DNA from 3 places in the Aminobacter sp. 01T433 genome. Region 1 is predicted to be linked to each of the others. Evidence: riboswitches for the same ligand, from Rfam matches in the RefSeq annotation. Region 1 holds a riboswitch; each other region holds the start of a gene.
What was found. A riboswitch is a leader RNA that binds a small molecule or an ion and turns the genes downstream of it on or off. The one in region 1 is predicted to bind cobalamin.

Region 1 (6,881 bases):
TCCAGATCGACTCGGTCAGTGCAGTCGTGCGCGCGCACTACATGCCGCTTTACTCGCGCCTCGGCCCCTACCCGATGACGCTGCTCGACGACGCCATGCAGTCGCGCAAACGCCTGCTGTTCGAATATTGGGCCCACGAAGCCTCGCTGTTGCCGCTCGAGACCTTTCCCCTGATGCGCTGGCGCATGGCGCGGGCTGAGGAAGGGATGTATGGCGGGCTTGCCAAGTTCGGCCACGCGAACAGACCTTATATCGAGGAGATCTTCCGCCACGTGGTTGACCGTGGCCCGATCGCCGCTTCCGAGATTGAAGGCGCCAAAGGCTCGGGCGGCTGGTGGGGCTGGAGCCGGGAAAAACACGCTTTCGAATGGCTGTTTTGGGCCGGGCGGATCACCACCCATTCGCGCCGTGGCTTCGAGCGTCTTTATGATCTGCCCGAGCGAGTCTTGCCTGCGGGCATTTACAACAGTCCCATCCCTGCCCCGGCCGACGCCCATCGCGAGCTGTTGCGAATCTCTGCCCGGGCCCATGGCGTGGCTACGGCCGCCTGCCTGCGCGATTACTTCCGCCTGTCGCCCGCAGAAATGAAAGGTCGCCTCGAAGAGCTGGTCGAAACAGGCGAACTGATTCCCGTCCGCGTCGAGGGCTGGGACAAGCAGGCCTATCTGCACGCCCAGGCCCGCATTCCACGCAAGGTCAGTGCCCGCGCCTTGCTCGCGCCGTTCGATCCACTGGTCTTCGAACGCAGCCGCGCCGAAAGCCTGTTCGGCTTCCGCTACCGAATCGAGATCTACACGCCCGCCGAAAAGCGCCAGTACGGTTATTATGTCCTGCCCTTCCTGCTCGGCGAACGAATCGTCGCGCGCGTCGACCTCAAGGCTGACCGCCCAGCCGGTGTCCTGCGCGTCCACGCCGCCTATGCAGAGCCCTGCGCCCCGCCCGAAACGGCGGCCGAACTTTATGAAGAGCTGAAGCAGATGCGCGACTGGCTTGGCCTCGAAAGCATCAAAGTCACGCCGGCCGGCGATCTTGGACCGGCGCTGAGCGACATTGCGGGTCGCTCCCTCACGTTGACTCCACCCCTCGCGAAAGCCTAAATCGACCCAGACGGTCTCCTCCCGGCAAGGGGAGGAGCTAAGAGGGAATGCGGTGCGGCGCTTTTGGCGTCAAATCCGCGGCTGTCCCCGCAACTGTAAGCGACGAGCCAAGACCGGTAACCACTGGGATGTCCTCCCGGGAAGGCGGCACGAAGGCGACGACTCGCGAGCCAGGAGACCTGCCGTCTGAAACATTGATCCGATCGCCTGGCGGGTGTCCCAGGTAAGGAGCCTGATATTTTGGAACTCGACGACAATCTCTCGGTCGAAACTTTAGACGCATCCAGCGATGCCGAAGATTCGCGTGTAGCGGATGTGACTATTCTCGTCTGCGCGTCCTGCCGCGACGAGACCGGATCGGACATCCACCCTCGCGCCGGTGCCAAGCTCGCCGAAGCGACACGCGCCGCAGCTGCACACGAAGGCATCGCCGTGCGCAGCGTCGAATGCCTCGGCAACTGCAAGCGCCGCCTGAGTGCTGCGATCCTGCGCGACGGCTCATGGAGCTACGTCTTCGGCGATCTCGCCATTACCTCGGGCGATGACCTCATCACCGGTGCCAAACTCTTCGCCACTTCCACCGACGGCCTGATCCCATGGCGTGGCCGTCCCGACAGCCTCAAGCGCGGGCTCATCGCGCGCATCCCTCCCCTCGATCTCATCAAGGAAGACAAATGACCGCATCCGTCGAACGCGTTCCCTGCACCGTCATCACCGGCTTTCTCGGTGCCGGCAAGACGACGCTGCTCCGCCACATCCTCGAAAACGCCAAGGGCAAGCGCCTCGCCATCATCGTCAATGAGTTTGGCGATGTCGGCATCGATGGCGAAATCCTCAAAGGCTGCGGTATCGACACCTGCCCGGAGGAAAACATCGTCGAACTGGCCAATGGCTGCATCTGCTGCACCGTCGCCGACGATTTTGTCCCCGCGCTCGACCAGATCCTGTCGCGCTCGCCACGCGTCGACCACATCTTGATCGAGACTTCGGGGCTGGCACTGCCCAAGCCGCTGATCCAGGCTTTCCAGTGGCCCACGGTCAAGAGCCGCGTCACTGTTGACGGCGTTATCGCCGTTGTTGACGGCCCGGCGCTCGCAGAAGGCAAGGTCGCCTCCGACATGGACGCGCTCGCCGCCCAGCGCGCCCAGGACGAGACGCTCGACCATGACGATCCGGTCGAAGAAGTGTTTGAAGACCAGGTCGCCTGCGCCGACCTCATCATCCTGTCGAAAAGCGACCTGCTCGATGAAGCTGGACTTGCGCGCGCCAACGCCATTGTCGGCGAGCACCTGTCGCGCGCGGTCAAGATCGTGCAAACCTCGCACGGCAAGGTCGACCCCTCGGTGTTGCTTGGCCTTGGCCTCGCTGTCGAAGACGACATCGAAAATCGCAAGACCCACCATGACGGCGCCTTCGACCACGAGCACGACGATTTCGACTCGTTCGTCATCGACATTCCTTCGATTTCCAACCCGGATGAACTGGCCAGGCGCGTCGCCACCGCCGCCGAGGAAGAAAACGTGCTGCGCGTGAAGGGCTTCGTCGAAGTCGGCGGCAAGCCCATGCGCCTGCTCGTCCAGGCTGTCGGTCCGCGCGTCAATCACTACTACGACCGCGCCTGGACGGCCGAAGACGACCGCCGCTCGCGTCTGGTGGTGATCGGCCTCAAGGGCCTCGACCGCCCGGCCATCGAGCGCATCCTTGTAGGCTGAGCGGGCCAGTTAGATGCATATCCTCACCACCACATCCGCCTCGCTCGACGATCTCGTCGAGCCTGTCGACCTCAGGCAAACGCCTGCGGATGTGGTGGCGTTGTCCTTCACCGACAGCGATCTCGCCGGCATCGCCGCCGCCTGGAAGGCGGACGCGGCAAGCCTGCCATCGATGCGGCTCGCCAGCCTGCGCGACCTCAGGCACCCGATGTCGGTCGATCTCTGGATTGACAGCGTAGCTGTGCACGCCAAGGTCATCATCGTCCGCATCCTCGGCGGCTATGACTGGTGGCGTTATGGTTGCGACCAACTGGCTGCCATTGCCCGAGAAAAGGGCATCGCTCTTGCGCTGCTGCCGGGCGAAAGCCACGATTCGGACTCGCGGCTGATCGAAGGCTCGACCTTGCCGCGCACAGAGCTCGACGCGCTGCTTGGCTATTTCCGCGAAGGCGGACCGCAAAACATGAAGGCGCTGGTTGCGCGGCTGGCTGGACTGGCGGGTTCAGGAGCCAACGCCAATGCACCTGTGACGGTGCCCAAGGCTGGTTTTTACGATCCGGCGCGAGGCGTGGTCGAATCCCCGTTAACGGGGCAGGAGCCAACGACCGAAATCCTAGCGTCGCCGCTCATCCGCCCCTTCGAGGCACCTTCTCCCCGTGAACGGGGAGAAGGAAATGTCGTCCCCATCCTGTTCTATCGCTCGATGCTGCTGGCAGCCGATGTCGCCCCCATCGATGCGCTGGTCGACGCGCTCACCCGCCAAGGCATCCGGCCCGTCCCGATTTTCGTATCAAGCCTGAAGGACAAGGAATCGCTCAGCTTTGTCGAGGCAGCTCTTTCAGCATTAAAGCCATCGGCCATCATCACTGCTACGGCGTTTGCCTCGGGAGCGGAACCCGGCGCGGAAACGCTGTTCGACCGCGCCGGCGTTCCCGTGTTTCAGGTGATCGTCGCCACCACCCGCCGTGAAGCGTGGGAGGGTAGCCCACGTGGGCTGGCACCGGCAGATCTTGCGATGCATGTCGTCATGCCCGAGCTCGACGGCCGCATCCTCGCCGGCGCCATCTCATTCAAATCCGAAAGCGAACTCGACCCGGCGCTCGGCTTCCGCGCCTTTGCCAACCGACCCGAGCCGGACCGCGTCGAACAGGTCGCCACTCGCATCGCGGCACATCTCAGGCTGCGCGAGACGCCGCCCGAAAAGCGCAAGCTTGCGATTCTCATCCCCGATTATCCCAGCGCGCCCGGCCGCACAGGCTATGCCGTCGGCCTCGACGTACCCAACAGCGTGCTCGCCATGCTGCAGGACCTCAAGGACGCCGGGTACGGCGTTGAATCGATTCCGGAATCACCGCGCGCGTTGCTCGATTTGATTGAGACAGGCGGGCACGGGCTGGCACTTGACAACTATCTTGCGCTGTCCGCTGATCTGCCCACGGATGCAAGGAAAGCAGTCGAAGCGGCGTGGGGCGAAGCAGATGCCGATGCAGCCGACAGGACAAGGAAGCGCTCGACGTTGCCCCCCTCTGTCCTGCCGGACATCTCCCCCTCGAGGGGGGAGATTGGCAGCTTCGGCGAAGACGCTCTTCCTGCATCGTCGGCGATTGGCGACGGCCCAGATGACAGTCTGATCTCCCCCCATGAGGGGGAGATGTCCGGCAGGACAGAGGGGGGCGACGTCGAGCGCGACACATCCGCTTCCGCTCACGACACCCAATCCTTTCCCTTCCGCGCCGCAACCTTTGGCAACATCACGGTCGCCCTCGCCCCGGATCGCGGGCGCTCGGCCGATCGCCGTGCCGACTATCACGATCCGACCCTGCCGCCGCGCCATGCGCTGCTCGCCTTTGGCCTGTGGCTGCAAAAGTCGCTCGGCGTCCACGCGATCATCCATGTCGGTGCGCATGGCACACTTGAATGGCTGCCGGGCAAGACTGTCGCTCTGAGCCAGAGCTGCTTTCCCGAAATCGTCACCGGATCGCTGCCGGTGGTCTATCCCTTTATCGTCTCCAATCCCGGGGAGGCAGCCCAGGCCAAGCGCCGCGTTTCGGCCGTCACGCTGGGCCACCTGCCCCCGCCACTTGCGAGCGCGGGCCTCGACGAGAACCAGCACAAGCTTGAAAAACTGGTCGACGAATATGCCCAGGCCGACGGTCTCGACCGCCGCCGCCGCGACCGGCTGGCCAAGCTGATCGTCGAGATGGCGTCCCAGACAGGCCTCGCCGGCGAAGCGGGCGTTGCCAACACCGACGCGCCCGACGAGGCGCTGCGCCGCATCGACGCCTGGCTTTGCGACCTCAAGGATTTCGCCATCAAGGATGGCCTGCACATCTATGGTCGCGCCTCAGACGACGAACACGACGCGATTCGCAGGCAAAGTGCTGCCAGCGAACGCGAGGGCCTGATCGCCGCGCTCGACGGTCGCCACGTCAAGGCCGGCCCCTCAGGCGCACCGGCGCGCGGACGCACCGACGTTTTGCCCACCGGCCGCAACCTCTTCACCTCAGATCCGCGCACCATGCCGACGGCGACCGCCTTCGACCTCGGCAAGGCTGCGGCCGACGAAATCATGCGCAGTTATCTGCAGGGCCATGGCGACTGGCCACGCGCGCTGGTCATTGACCTCTGGGGCAGTGCCTCGTTGCGCACCGGCGGCGAAGAGATCGCCCAAGGCCTGGCGCTGATGGGCTGCCGGCCGCAGTGGGATTCCGCCACTGGCCGCGTCACCGGCATCGAGGTGTTGCCGCCGGCAGCGCTTGGCCGCCCGCGCGTCGACGTCACCTGGCGCATTTCGGGACTGTTCCGCGACATGTTCCCGACCCAGATCGCGCTAGTCGATGCGGCAGTGCGCGCAGTCGCCACGCGAGACGAGGACGACCAGGAAAACCCGCTCGCCGCCAGCACCCGCGCCTCGGGCAAAGTCGAGCCACGCATCTTCGGCTCATCGCCCGGCACCTATGGCGCGGGCCTTGAGGACCTGCTGTCTTCGGGCGACTGGACCACGCGCGACGAACTTGGCCGCGCCTATCTCGACGCGGCCTCGTACGCCTATGGCGGTGCCGAGGGTGAAGGTGTCTCCGCACCGGGTGCTTTTGCCGGCCGCATCGCCGAAGCCGACCTGCTCGTCCACACCGGCGACGACCCCGGCCGCGACATCCTCGAAGGCTCGGCCGACGTCGCTTTCATCGGCGGCTTTACGGCAGCCCTTGCCACACTCGGCAAAAACGCCGACGTGATCGTGCTCGACACCACGGACCCGCAGAAGCCGCGCCCGCGCTCGGTCACGGAAGCCGTCGGCCGCGTCGTGCGCGCTCGCGCCACCAACGCCCGTTTCATCGCCGGCCAGATGCGTCATGGCCCACGCGGCGCCTCGGAATTCGCCGAGACCGTCGATCGGCTGATCGGCTTTGCCGAAACCACCAACGCCATATCAGGCGCGTTGATCGAGGCCGTCCACGACGCCTATCTCGGCAACGATGCCGTGCGTGCCTTCATGTTGCGCGAGAACCCGGCGGCGGCGAAATTCATCGCCGAACGTTTCGCGACCGCCCGCCGTCGCGGCCTGTGGCATCCCTTGCGCAACTCCATCGACGACGATCTCGCCGCACTGATCGCCGAAGCCTCGGAAAAAGAGGTCGCGGCATGAACAGCTTCTCGCGTCGTGGCGCCTGCCCCGCTCTTTCCGCCCCGATGCTGACAGGCGACGGACTGCTCGTCCGGCTCAATCCAGTCGCTGGAGAAATCGCACCCAAGCTATTGATCGGACTCTGTGAGTCCGCGCTTCGCCATGGCAACGGCATCGTTGAGGTTACCGCTCGCGGCAGCATCCAGATCCGAGGCCTGACCACCCAAAGCGCCGCGCAACTTGCCGCCGAAGTCGATACGCTCGGCATTGTGGTTCGCACCGGCGTTCCAGTCGACACAAGTCCACTTGCGGGGATTGATCCGACTGAAACAGCCGATCCCGCACCGCTCGCCGCTGCAATTCGGCAGGCAATCTCGGCAGCCGGCCTGGCCGCACGGCTAGGTCCCAAAGTCTCCATCGTCGTCGATGGACTTGGACAGATCGGTC
Region 2 (6,881 bases), on a different contig from region 1:
GCTGCCTAGAGCATGATCCCGAAAAGTGGGTACCGGTTTTCGGAAAAGATCATGCTCCAACAAGAAAATAGAGCCCCATTCCGATTCAATCGGAATGGAACAGGCTCTAGGCAGCACCGACCCTGAGCAGATCGTGGAAATGGACGAGGCCGACCGGGCAGTCGTCTTCGACCACAATCAACGCACCGATGTTGTGCTCGTTGAGCATGGCCAGCGCCGTGCCGGTCAGCATCTGACGTGGCACCGTTCTTGGCTGTCGGGTCATGATCTCTTCGACATTGGCCTCTGCAAGGTTCCTGTCGAGATTGCGGGAAAGATCGCCGTCGGTGATGATACCGGCGAGCTTGCCATCCGCATCGACGATACAGACACAACCAAAGCGCTTCTTGGACAAGGTCTTGACCGCTTCCGGCATCTTGGTGCCAACCGGTACGATCGGCATTTCATCGCCTGTGTGCATCAGATCGCCGACCGGCGTTAGGCTCGCGCCGAGCTGGCCGCCGGGATGGAAGGTGCGGAAGTGGTCGGCGGTGAAGCCGCGTGCTTCAAGCAGGGCAACTGCCAGCGCATCGCCGATCGCCAACTGAAGCAGTGTCGAGGTCGTCGGTGCGAGCCCATGCGGACAAGCTTCTGGCGAACGCGGCAATGACAAAACGACATCAGCCTGACGCGCCAATGCGGAAGCGTCGCCGGCGGTGATGGCAATCAGCGGAATCGAGAAGCGCCTGGAATAGGCAACGATGCCCTTGAGTTCGGCCGTCTCGCCTGACCAGGACAGTGCTACGATCGCATCTTCCTTGGTGATCATGCCGAGATCGCCGTGGATGGCTTCGGAGGGGTGCACGAAATAGGCCGGCGTTCCGGTCGAGGCCAGGGTCGCTGCGACCTTGGAGCCGATATGGCCGCTCTTGCCGACACCCGTGACGATGACCCGGCCGCTCAGTCGCCCGAGGGTCGAGACCGCCTGGGCAAATGGCTCCGCCAATACCCCTTCGAGCGCGGCAGCGAGCGCGGCCATTCCGGCCTGCTCAGTGGTGACGGTGCGGAGGGCGGAGGCGATCGACGCCTGCCGGTCCGGCTCTTTTTTCAGCGATCCAGCGTGCATGTCGCATGCGTTAGCGCGTCGAACGGTCCCTGTCCATGATTATCCGGCCCGAACGATGCGTCCCCGGGGTCGCGGGAAACTCTCCGTTAACCATGGCCATTTACCAGTTGGTAATTGCGGCGCCCATGCGTCGGCGAAGCAGTGGAAAAGATGGCGCAGATCAGGCCAGAGCAAAAAGGACCGTGGGGCAGTGCAGGACTGCGCACCTTGCTGGCAACAGCAAGTGTAGCGACGCTGCTTTGCGCCATGCCTTTGCATGCTCAGGAAGCCGGCTTGCGCGGCGCAATCAGTGAAGCTGACGTGAGGCGCAGACCGCCAGACCAGCCGCAAACGCCCGAACCCCAAGATCAGGTCGCGGACTATCAACCTGTCAGCCCCGGCGCCCTTCCCGACCAAACGGACGCAGCCGCGGACGACAGCCTGTTCAGCGAACCGCCCAACGCCGACAGGGCGGCGTCCGCTCGCCAGCCAACGACGGCCCGCCAACGCGCCGAAGAGGCACGACGGCAACGCGCCGCCCCCTCAACAGCTCCCACCGCCAGGCCCGTTGCGCCAGCGGCGGAAGACGACATCACAACCGGCACCGTGCGCCAAGGTACCGTCGACTCAGAAACCAGCGTGGAGAACGGCCCGGAATCCGCCCGGCAAGCCGCCATCGAGAGCCTCACGCCCCTGATCGACGCAACTCCCTTCGCGCCCACCGGCATCCGCGTCGGCAGTTTTGTGCTCAGGCCCAGCCTGGTGCAGGGACTGGAGGCGAGTTCGAACGCCGATTCGAGCCCGGACGGAAAGTCGGCAGTGCTGTCGGATACCGCCCTTCGGCTCAATGCCGCATCGGACTGGGAAACCCATTCGGCGACCATCGATGCGTACGGCATCGTTCGCAAATCCATCTCCGGGCAGGAGGTCGACGACCTCGCCGGCGGCATCAATGGTCGATTGCAGCTCGACCTCGCCGACGACCTTCGGGCCATCGCGCGTCTTGGCTATGATTTCCGCCCGGAATCGGCCACCTCCCCCGTCGTCATCGTCGGCACCGCCGAGCGACCGACGCTCCACATCCTCGATGGCGAGCTTGGGCTGGAGAAGGATGTCGGCAAATTCCGCTTCGGCGTGGCCGGCGAGGCGACCAAGGAAACCTACAGCGACGCTCAATTGTCGGACGGCGCCACGCTGTCCCAGGAAGACAGGAATTCCACGCTTTATACTGGCCGGCTGCGCGCCGGGTACGAGATATCGCCTGCATTGACGCCATTTGGCGAGGTCGAATACGGACGCCGCGTCTATGATCTCCGCTTCGACACCGCCGGCTTCGAACGCTCGTCGAACAGGATCGGCGCGCGCGCCGGTGTCGAGTTGGACATGGGCGAGAAATTCGGCGGCGAGCTTTCGGCCGGCTGGATCAGCGAAAACTTCGATGACGAGCGCCTCAAGACCATTTCCGAACCGACATTTGCCGCCGACCTCAGATGGTCGCCGATCCGTGGCACCATCGTTGGCTTGAACGGCGCGACCTTCGTGGAAGGCTCGACTACTCCGGGCGAAAGCGGCTCGATTCTCTACGCCGGGCGTCTCAGCGTCGAGCGCGAAATGCGCGCGAACCTCACGGGCATGGCAGCCGTCGGCGCCGGTTGGCGCGACTATGCCGACTCCGAGGACCACGATCTGACGCTGACCGCCGAAGCAGGCATGACCTGGTGGCTCAACCGCTATGCCGGCCTCACCGGCAGGCTGCGCCATGAGACGTTCACCAGCACGCTGCCCAACCGCGACAGCACGACCAACACAGTGTTCCTCGGGATGAGAATCCAGCGCTAGGATCCAGGGGCAACCAGCTCGGCGGCGATCGCCTTCAGCCCTTCTTCTCCTCCACCGGAAAACACCTCGCTCATGATGAGATCGGCCAGCGGCAGTCGACTGCCCCAGCCATGCCTTTCAAGGTCGGGCTCTTGCGCGAATTCGGAAACCCGGCCAACGCAGAGATAAGCCACCGGCACGACATGATCTGGAATGCCGAGCAGCTGCTTCAGCGCCTCGCGGTCGAGGATGCTGACCCAGCCGACACCGACACCTTCGGCACGTGCCGCCAGCCAGAAATTCTGCACGGCGCAAACGGTGCTGTAGAGATCCATTTCCGGATTGTGCCAGCGTCCGAGCGGCGAATTTTCCGAGCGGCTGCGGTCGCAGGTGACGACAAGGTTGAGCGGGGTCTCGCAAATGCCTTCGAGCTTGAGCTTGCGGTAGAGCGCCTGCCGCTCCTCGGCGATATGCGGCAGCTCCTGCTGGCGTGCGGCGAAGAACAGGTCGCGCACTTGCTGCCGGCGCTCTGCATCGCGGATGACAATGAAATTCCACGGCTGCATGAAGCCAACCGACGGCGCGTGATGAGCCGCCATCAGCAGCCGCGCCAGCAGCTCGTCTTCAAGCGGATCAGGCCGAAAATGGCTGCGCACGTCGCGGCGCGTGAAGATGGCGCGGTAGACGGCATCTTGGGCAGCTTGGTTGAAACTATTGGAATTGAAATGGTCAGCCGGCATCGCGTGTCCCCTTGCGAGCAATCGTTTTCCCCCGCTTGACCATGCGGAGGACGATTTCTGCCGGGCCGGTCTTCTGGCTCGAGTTCAACCCGTTGTCGGCACCTTCCCGTTCGTGATGAACAGTGGCTTTTGCCGATACGGTCCCTCTTACAGCGTTGGGCACGCCACGGATTTGCACCGTGTTCCCGATTCTCCCACATCGCTGCGGGCACCTGGCGGGACATGTCTATCTGGAGCGGGCGTCGATGGCCATCGCTCCGCGCGTCCAAAATTGACGCGCGGGCGACATTGCAGCCGCTTTAGCGGCCGGGCTTCATCTCGTGCAGCAAGCCTTCGATGACACCGGCCATGCTTTTGCTGAGATCCGAACGCGACAGGGCGAACGCGACATTGGCTTCGACGAAGCCTTCCGGCGAGCCGCAGTCGAAGGTGCGGCCGCGATAGTGGTAGCCGTAGAAGCGCTGCTGCTTTTCAAGCTTCAGCATGGCGTCGGTGAGCTGGATCTCGTCGCCGGCGCCACGCTCCTGGCTTGCCAGGATGTTGAAGATCTCAGGCTGCAGGATGTAGCGGCCATTGATGAAAAGGTTCGAGGGTGCCGTACCCTGCTTCGGCTTTTCCACCATGCCTTCGATCTCGAAGCCGGTGTGGACGGCCTTGCCTTGTCCGACGATGCCGTATTTGTGCGTCTCGGCGGGATCGCACTCCTGCACGGCGATGATGTTGCTGCCGGTTTCGGCATAAAGCTCAACCATCTCGCGCATGCAGCTCTTTTCCGACTGCATGATCATGTCGGGCAAAAGCAGCGCGAAAGGTTCGTCGCCGACCAGTTCGCGCGCGCACCAAACCGCATGGCCAAGGCCAAGCGGCACCTGCTGGCGGGTGAACGAGGTCTGCCCCGGCCCGGGCTGCAGCCGCTGTAGCCGTTCAAGCTGCTCGCTTTTCCCACGCTGGGCCAGCGTGTCGTAGAGTTCGAACTGGACGTCGAAATGATCTTCGATGACCGCCTTGTTGCGGCCGGTGACGAAGATGAAATGCTCGATGCCGGCCTCGCGCGCCTCATCGACCACGTATTGAATCACCGGGCGATCGACGACCGTCAGCATTTCCTTCGGGATCGACTTGGTGGCAGGCAAAAAACGCGTGCCCAAACCGGCGACTGGAAAAACTGCCTTGCGAACTCTCTTCATTGTTTGGTCGTCCGATAGATGATTATGGGTATCGAAGAGTGACATTGTCACGCCCGAATTGAGGAATACTGAACGCGTTCACATATTCGGGGATAGCGGGCAAGACCATCGATCACGCGATCTTGATTGCATGCGCGCTTCAGGAGACAATCCCCAGCAGCGTTTTTCGTTCCCAGGATGCCCATGGTAAACTGATTGCTAACCGGCTTCGGCGATGAATCGACTTTCTGATCTCTCCAAGGAGGAAAGAATGCCCCTTCGCATAACCGCCAAGAGTCTCGCAGGCGTTGCCGCGATCGCTGGTCTTTCGCTCGCGCTGCTGTTGCCTGCTGGCCCGGCGGCCGCCGAGGCCGGCTTCGAACGCTGGGTCGCGGGCTTCCGCTCGGTAGCCGCCGACAACGGAATCTCCCGCTCGACCTATGATCGAGCTTTTCGCGGCGTGACCGCCGCCGATCCCGAAGTGCTCGAAAAAGCCCGCTTCCAGCCGGAATTCACCGCACCGGTGTGGGATTATTTCGACAACCGCGTGCATGACCAGTCGATCGCCGTCGGCCGCGAGATGGCACGCAAGTGGAAGCCGTGGCTCGACCGCATCGAGGCCAGCTACGGTGTCGACCGCTACATCCTGCTCGCCATCTGGTCGATGGAATCGAACTACGGCGAAATCCTCAAGAACGACAAGGTGATGCGCAACGTGGTGCGCTCGCTGGCAACGCTTGCCTATGGCGACCAGCGCCGGGCCAAATTCGCCCGCACCCAGCTGATCGCAGCACTCAAGATCCTGCAGAGCGGCGACATCGACGAGAGCCATCTGGTCGGCTCGTGGGCAGGTGCGATGGGCCACACCCAGTTCATCCCGACCAGCTACCAGGCCTATGCCGTCGACGCCGATGGCAATGGCAAGCGCGATATCTGGAACTCCGTGCCCGACGCACTCGCCACGGCCGCCAATCTCTTGAAGAAAAATGGCTGGCAGGCCGGCAAGACCTGGGGCTACGAGGTCGTCTTGCCCCAGGGACAGAAGTTCCCTGCGGGATCGATGACGCTCGACAAATGGGCGGCACTCGGCGTCGAACGCGCCAACGGCAAGGCCTTCAGGCGTGGTTCGGATGTTGCGACCCTCAAGGTGCCGGACGGACGCGGTGGACCGGCGTTCCTGATGACCAAGAACTTTTCGGTCATCAAGCGCTACAACAACGCCGACAAATACGCGCTCGCCGTCGGCCTTCTTGCCGACGAGATCGCCGGCTATGGTGGCCTGGTGCAAGACTGGAAGCGGCCGTTCACCAAGCTCAGCTTCGAAGAGAAGCAGGAGCTGCAGAAGCGCCTGTCGGCGCATGGCTATTACGACGGCAAGAGCGACGGCAAGATCGGCGAAGGTTCGCGCTCGGCGATCAAGGCATTCCAGGCACAGCTGGGCTTGACGCCGGACGGCCACCCGAGCATGGAAGTGCTCAAATCGCTGCGGCGCAATTAGCAACCGGAGGCTGCATTTGGCATCGGCACGACGTTCAAGGTTTTTGCTCTTGCGCCTGACGATGCCACTGGTTGCGGTGGCGGTCGCCTTGACCGCCATCTCGTCTGTAATGCCAACCCCGGCTGCAGCCCAGGAAGGCATATTGCGGCGCTGGTCGCTGCGCGACCTGTTCACCCCGTTCCGCCAGCCTCGCGTCGATCCCTACATCTACGAGCAGCCACAGGCACCGCAGCGCATGATCCGCAAGGCGCCGCGCAGGCCGAAGTCGACGGTCGATGCAGTCAGCAGGCCGGCCGAGCCGGCCGTTCCGGTGATTGAAAAACTGCCCGATGCCAAGGTCGTTCTGGTCATCGGCGACTTCATGGGCGCCGGCATCGCCGAGGGACTGAGCGCCGTCTTCGCCGAAAACGCCAAGGTCCGCGTGGTCGACAAGACCAGCGGCTCTTCGGGCTTCGTGCGCGACGACTATTACAACTGGCCCGAGAAGGCCAAGGCGCTGATCGAGCAGGAAAAGCCAGCCGCCATCATCGTCATGATGGGCTCCAACGACCGCCAGCAGATGACGGTCGGCGACA
Region 3 (6,881 bases), on a different contig from region 1:
ATGAAGGTGGCGGCGAGCGCGCCGATGAAGGCAAACAGCGGCACGGTGATCGCACCGAAGACCATGCCGGCATGCAACAGCGCCAATATCGCGCCAAAGGCGGCACCGGAGGAGACGCCGAGCAGATGCGGGTCGGCCAGCGGGTTGCGCGTCACCGACTGCAGTGCGGCACCGACAATCGCCAGCGAGGCGCCGACAGCGGCGCCGAGGAGGACCCTCGGCGCGCGCACGTCCCAGACGATGTTTTCGCGCCCGCTCGACCAGGCGACCTCGACGCTGCCAGGCACGAGTTTGCTGGCAATGACGCCCCACACCGTTTCGAGCGGGATCGCCACTGCGCCGACGCCGACGGCAACGACCATGGTGAGGAGCAGCAGCACCGCCAGCCCAGCGACCAGGGCCGGCATGGCGTGGATCAGGGCGTGGCGCTGCCCGGTGACAAGATGGCGGTGCGACATGCTCAGTTGGCCCTGAAGGCTGCAGCGAGCCGCTTGATTGCGGCGATGTTGCGCGGGCCGGGCGTTGCATCGATGTATTCGAGCACGACGAAGCGGTTGTTCTTGACCGCCACAATGTCCTTGAACGCCGGGTTCGAGCGCATGAAGGCGATCTTCTGCTCGGCGGTGACCTCGCCGTAATTGACGATGACGATGACGTCGGGATTGCGTTCGATCACCGGCTCCCAGCCGATCTCGGTCCAGCTCGCTTCGACGTCGTCGACGATGTTGGTGCCGCCGGCTGCCTCGATGATCGCCGTAGGCATGGCATAGCGCCCAGCGGTGAAGGGCTTCTGCTCGCCGGAATCGTAGAGGAACACGCTGACGGGCTTTTCCAGCTTGGGCAGCGTTGCCTGGAAGTCGGCGAGCTCCTTCTCATAGCCTGCCACCAGCGCTTCCGCCTTCTCGCGCACGCCAAAGATTGCGCCGAGATTGAGCAGGTCGGTGTACATGTCCTGCAGCGAAGACTTGTCTTTCTTCATGATGAAGATGCAGCTTTCGGTCAGCTCGTAGACCGGGATCTTGAAGGGGGAAAGCGTGTCGGGGGTGACGTCGCCGCCGACCTTCATGCCGTAGTTCCAGCCGGCGAAGAACAGATCGGCGTCGGCGCCGAGCAGCACTTCCTTGGTGACGTATTTCGGCGCGAGTTCGGGCAACTCTCCAACGCCCTTGCGCACGTTCTCATCCAGCGTCTTCCAGCCCGAAATGCCGGAATAGCCCGCCATGTTGTCGGCGAGGCCGAGCACCAGCATCATCTCGGTCAGGTTGACGTCATGCGAGACGGCGCGCTTGGGGGCTGCCTCGAAGGTCAGGTCGCGATTGCAGCTTTTGACCGTGGCCGGGAAGGCGCTTGCAGCAGCTGCGGCGCAGCCGGCGAGAAGTGCGGCGGCGATAAGGGGAATTCGACGCATGGTGGCTCCTTGAGTGGTTTGTTGGATTCAGCGTTCGAGATGGAAGGAAAAGCGGGGCCGCCCGGTGACGGGATGGCTATCGAGCGTGGTTCCGACCGAAAAGCTCTCGCGGATGCGTTCGGGCGTCAGGATGTCGGTAGGGCTGCCCGCGGCAACGGCCTGGCCACCATCCATCACCAGCACGCGGTCGGCGTGGGCCGAGGCAAGTGCGAGGTCGTGCAGCGACACGATGACCGTGCAGCCGAGCGTGCGCAGCAGTTCGAGCACTTCGAGTTGGTGGCGAATGTCGAGATGGTTGGTTGGCTCGTCGAGGATCAAAAGGTCGGGCCGCTGCACCAGCGCACGCGCAATCATCACGCGCTGCTTTTCGCCGCCGGACAGCGAACCGAAATCGCGCGCGGCAAGCTTGGTCAGGCCGAGCAGCGCCAGTGCGGCCTCGACTTGCGCATAATCATCGTCGCGCGTCCGCATGCCTGTCGCATGGGGCGTCAGGCCAAGCTCGGCAATCTCGGCCACCGTCAGGCCGAAATCCGATGCCGGTTCCTGCAATACCGTTGCGATGCGGCGGGCGCAGTCGCGCGGCTTCATCTTCCAGATGTCGGTGCCGTCGAGCCTGACTGTGCCACCGGTCGGACGGTGATAGCGATAGAGGCAGCGCAGCAGGCTCGATTTGCCCGCACCGTTCGGTCCCACGATCGCCAGAAGTTCGCCCGGTGCTATGCGGATGCTTACGGGCGCGAGAATCTGGTGCGAGGGACGAGGTCCCCAGCATACGGCATCGATTTCAAGCTCGGCTGGAGTGTCGCCAACGAGACGGCTAGCCGCATGAACACGGTCGAGCATGCCTTTTCTCCGTGAAAGCACGGAGCAGGGGGAACGATCCGATCAGCGAACCGAAACCTATCGAATAGGCAATCGCCATCATCATCATCTCCACGGCACACCCCGGCCGGTTGAATTAATCGGATGATGGCAGGTCTCCTGGCTTGCGGGTGATCGCGCCTCGGAACCTTCCCGGCCTTGCGGCCAGTGGCATGTCTCCGAATTGCTATCCGCTCACAGTTGCGGGGGCAGCCACGGTTTCGCGTCGAGCGACGTCTCACCGTGTTCCCATTTAATCCCGTTGCCCGAGTCAGGCATCAGGAACCATCACCGCCGTGGCTACAGCAGCAGCGAAGTGCTGACAATCGCTAAAGCGTCATGCGGCTTGCTCGATTGCGTCACGCCTGTCGAGTGTGAAGGACAACAGCGCCACGCCAAAGGCGCAAAGCGCGATGGCCGCGCCGACAAGCGGCAGGTCGGCATAGCTCACGCCCCAGGAAATGGCGGCACCGCCAATCCAGGCGCCGGCGGCGTTGCCGGCATTGAAAGCGCCCTGGTTGAGCGTCGCTGCAAGGTTGGGCGCGTCTGATGCCGTTTCGACGACGCGCATCTGCATGGGCGGCACGATGACGAAAGTGATGACGCCCCACAGGAAGATGAGCAGGATCGCCAGTGGGGCGCTCGTGCTACCCGCAGCGAATGCGACATGGATCGCAGCCATGATGATCAGCGCGCCTAGGGCCGTCGGCATCAGCTTCCAGTCTGCGAGCTTGCCGCCGATGATGTTGCCGATGGTCATGCCGCCGCCGAACAAAAGCAGGATCCAGGTCACCGAATCGACCGAGACGCCGGTGACGTCGGTGAGGATCGGCTTGATGTAGGTGAAGACGGCAAACAGGCTGCCCGAGGCGAGTGCGGAGATGATCATCGCCAGCCACACCTGCAGTTTGCCCAGCACCTTGACCTCGCCCGCAATGCCACCCTTGCCGGGAGGGGCAACTCCTGCAGGCACCAGAAAGGCGATTGCCGCGACCGAGATCAGGCCGATGACCACGACAGCGAAAAAGGTCATGCGCCAGCCATAGGCTTCGCCAAGGGCGGTGCCGCCGGGCACGCCCAGAATGTTGGCCAGCGTCAGTCCGGCGAACATCAGGGCGATGGCGCTGGCGCGCTGGTTCTTGGGCACAAGGCTCGCTGCCACCACCGAGCCGATGCCGAAAAAGGCGCCGTGGCCGAAGGCGGTGATGACGCGGGCCACCATCAGCGTCCAGTAGGTGGGGGCGATGGCGCAGAGCAGGTTGCCGAGCACGAACAGCATCGCAAGCCCGATCAGCACCGGCTTGCGCGGCAATCGCGCCGTGCCGATGGCGATGATCGGTGCCCCGATCACGACTCCAAGCGCATAGCCAGTAACAAGCAGTCCCGCCGCCGGGATCGACACGCCCAGGTCGGCTGCCACCTCGGGCAACAGCCCCATGATGACGAATTCGGTGGTGCCGATGCAAAAGGATGCGACGGCCAGTGCGAAGATCGGCAAGGGCATGGGCGGACTCGAAGGAGAGCTGAAACGATTTAGATCTACATTTTCCTTTCGGCACGCCTCACGCAAGCGACGTTGCTGCAATGCAGCGATGCGCTGGCTGCATGGCAGTCATGCGGCAGTGCAGCCGGTCAGGACTGCTGTGTCAGGTCGCGGCGAAGAAAATCGTACAGCCGTTCGACTGCGGCATTGGCCGATTGGGGATTGCGCAGGATGCCGATTTCCATCTCCGGCAGTGCCGGCAGCCCTTCGTTTTCGCCAATGATGCGCAGCGACGGCGGCACGCTGCGCTGGGCGAGGCCGGCGACCGCCAGTCCCGCCTGCACGACGGCGATGAGGCCGAGCAGGCTGGCGCTGGAATAGGTGCTGCGGAACGACCTGTCGGCCGCACCCAGCACCTGCAGCACACTGCGGCGCGCCACGCAGCCGGGTTCGAACAGCGCCACGGGCAGGGGATCGATCTCCCAGGCGACATGGTTGGGCGAGGCGACCCAGACAAGGCGTTCGCGCTGCAGCACTTCGATTGCCTGCTCCGGGCCGCGCGTGATGATGGCGAGATCGAGCTTGCCGTCGGCGAAGGTCTTCACAAGCGAGGTCGACTGCTCGCAGATCAGTTCAACATTCACCAACGGGTGGGCGGCGGCAAAGCGCGACAGCACAGGCGGCAAAAGGAACGCCGCATAGTCGTCCGGCACGCCAAGGCGCACGCTTCCGGCTTCTTCGGGCCGGGTGACGCTGGCCCATGCCTCGTCGGAGAGTTTCAAGAGCCTGCGCGCATAGGCCAGCAGTTCTTCGCCGATCGCGTTGGTGGTCACCGCCCGCGAACCGCGGACCAGCAGCTGTTTACCGACGCTTTGCTCCAGCCGCTGCATCTGCATGCTGATGGCCGACTGGCTGCGCCCGACGCGCGATGCGGCATGGGAGAAGCTGCCGCTGTCGGCAACCGCGACAAAGGTTCTGAGCAGGTCGAGATCGAGCGGCATGGCCATGTAGGTATCAGCATTTCGAATAGGGTTTGCCAAATCTATTCGTTTGAATGAAGCAGTCAATGCTGGCTTGCTGGGGCACCGCAGCATCCCGGAATATTTGCATGACCGACGCGCCCCGCTTTCCCGCCTTGAGCCTTGCCGTTGCCATGGCGATCGCCGGCACCGTCGGTGCGTTTGTCACCGAAGCTGGGCTCGACCCGATCACGACAGTGTTCTGGCGTTGCGTCTTCGGCGCGCTGTTTCTCGGGGCCTGGTGCCTGCTGCGCGGCTATCTGCCGGATCGCGGCCTTTCGAAAGCCCGGCTCGCGCGCGCTGCGCTTTGCGGCGTCTGCATGGTGCTGAGCTGGACGGCGTTCTTCGCTGGTTTCGCCAAGACCTCGATCGCCGTGATGACCATCGTCTACCACATCCAGCCGTTTTTCGTCGTGCTGATCGGCGTGCTGTTCCTCAAGGAGCGCATCACCGCCGACCAAATTGTCTGGATGGCCGCGGCTTTCATCGGTGTGGTGCTGGCGAGCGGCCTTGTCGTCTCCGCCACCCCGGTCACGTCAGCCTGGGCAGTCGGCATCGCCATGGCGATCGGCGGGGCATTCCTCTACGCGGTGGTGACGATCCTCGCCAAGGGGCTCGGCGAGCAGCGGCCGGAGATCACCGTGCTGTGCCAGACTGTGGTCGGCGTCGTCATGCTGGCGCCCTTCGCCAACATCTCCGGCGATGTCTCCTTGGCGTCATGGGGCTGGCTCGTCGGCATCGGCGTGCTGCACACCGGCATTGCCTATGTGATGATGTTTTCGGCCTATCCGCGCCTGTCGACGCCGGTCATCGGCGTGCTCACCTTCATCTATCCGGTCGTTGCCATCATCATCGACTGGGCGATCTACGACCATCCAATCGGCATGGCTCAAGGCGTGGGCATGGCGCTGATCGCGGTGGCAACGCTGGGCGTCAGGCTTGGCTGGCGCTTGCCGATAAGGCGTGTTTCCGCCGCCTGAGCCGCCTTCAAAAGAAAGGGGCGCCCTAAGGCGCCCCGTCCGATCTTCCTGAGCAGAACTCAGTTCTGCTTGGGCAGCTTGTAGGCGACGACGTAGTCGCCGCGGTCGGGCGACTGGCGCGCACCGCCGGCGGAAATCACCACATACTGCGTTCCGCTTTCGTGTGAAACGAAGGTCATCGGCGTTGACTGGGCGCCCACGGGCAGGCGGCCCTTCCACAGTTCCTGGCCGGTTTCCACGTCGAGCGCGCGCAGATAATAGTCCTGCGTGCCGGCGTAGAAGACGACGCCGCCCGATGTCGCCATTGGCCCACCCAGCGTCGGCATGCCGATCGGAATCTGCAGTCCGGTCTTCATGCCCATCGGGCCTGTATCCTGCAGCGTGCCGGCCGGCACCTGCCAGACGAGCGTGCGCGATTTCAGGTCGACCGCACTGATGGTACCGTAAGGCGGCTCATGGCACGGCACGCCGAGCGGCGACATGAAGCCGTTCTTGAGTGCGCCATAAGGCGTGCCCTTCTGCTGAGACAGGCCGTCATGCGCCGCCGAGCCGCCATAGTTGTCGGCCTCTTCGCGGGGAACGAGCTGGACGAACTGCGGCATGCGGATGTCGTTGACGATCAAAAGGCCACGCGCCTCGTCGATCGCCGCACTGCCCCAGTTCATGCCACCATAGTAGCCCGGATAGAGCAGGCTGCGGTCGGTCCTCGGCGGGGTGAACTCGCCATCGTAACGCAGCTTCTTGAACTCGATGCGGCAGTAGAGCTGGTCATAGGGTGTGGCACCCCACATCTTGACCTCGCTGAGCGGCTCGGTGCCGATCGAAGGCATGCCGACCGAGTAGGGTTGGGTTGGTGCAGTGAAGTCGCCTTCCATGGCACCTTGCGGCACGGCCTTTTCCTCGACCTCGGCGATCGGCTTGCCGTCGCGGCGGTCGAGCATGAAGATCTGGCCGCGTTTGGTCAGCTGGATCAGGGCAGGGGTGTTGCCGCCCTTGCCGTCCGGCACGTCATAGAGTGCCGGCTGCGCAGGAACGTCATAGTCCCAGATGTCGTGATGCACGGTCTGGAATTTCCACCGTTCCTTGCCGGTTTCCATGTCCAGAGCCACGACCGAAGCGCTGTATTCCTC

Region 2: another riboswitch for cobalamin. It lies ahead of bluB (5,6-dimethylbenzimidazole synthase); the one in region 1 lies ahead of AC1DLV_RS08655 (DUF1636 family protein).
Region 3: another riboswitch for cobalamin. It lies ahead of AC1DLV_RS19130 (ABC transporter ATP-binding protein); the one in region 1 lies ahead of AC1DLV_RS08655 (DUF1636 family protein).

Annotation. Positions count from the first base shown of each region.
Region 1 is NZ_JBFTPR010000004.1:238,337-245,217, reverse strand. It holds gene AC1DLV_RS08660 (winged helix-turn-helix domain-containing protein) at 1-1,097, shown strand, start outside; cobalamin riboswitch at 1,092-1,298, shown strand; gene AC1DLV_RS08655 (DUF1636 family protein) at 1,338-1,775, shown strand; gene cobW (cobalamin biosynthesis protein CobW) at 1,772-2,809, shown strand; gene AC1DLV_RS08645 (cobaltochelatase subunit CobN) at 2,823-6,455, shown strand; gene cobG (precorrin-3B synthase) at 6,452-6,881, shown strand, end outside.
Region 2 is NZ_JBFTPR010000018.1:71,227-78,107, reverse strand. It holds gene AC1DLV_RS24800 (KpsF/GutQ family sugar-phosphate isomerase) at 107-1,105, opposite strand; gene AC1DLV_RS24795 (outer membrane beta-barrel protein) at 1,406-2,923, shown strand; gene bluB (5,6-dimethylbenzimidazole synthase) at 2,920-3,642, opposite strand; cobalamin riboswitch at 3,689-3,873, opposite strand; gene galU (UTP--glucose-1-phosphate uridylyltransferase GalU) at 3,942-4,829, opposite strand; gene AC1DLV_RS24780 (lytic murein transglycosylase) at 5,080-6,306, shown strand; gene AC1DLV_RS24775 (SGNH/GDSL hydrolase family protein) at 6,323-6,881, shown strand, end outside.
Region 3 is NZ_JBFTPR010000011.1:9,152-16,032, reverse strand. It holds gene AC1DLV_RS19140 (FecCD family ABC transporter permease) at 1-407, opposite strand, end outside; gene AC1DLV_RS19135 (ABC transporter substrate-binding protein) at 461-1,408, opposite strand; gene AC1DLV_RS19130 (ABC transporter ATP-binding protein) at 1,436-2,251, opposite strand; cobalamin riboswitch at 2,363-2,574, opposite strand; gene AC1DLV_RS19125 (MFS transporter) at 2,607-3,773, opposite strand; gene AC1DLV_RS19120 (LysR substrate-binding domain-containing protein) at 3,902-4,759, opposite strand; gene AC1DLV_RS19115 (DMT family transporter) at 4,861-5,751, shown strand; gene AC1DLV_RS19110 (membrane-bound PQQ-dependent dehydrogenase, glucose/quinate/shikimate family) at 5,811-6,881, opposite strand, start outside.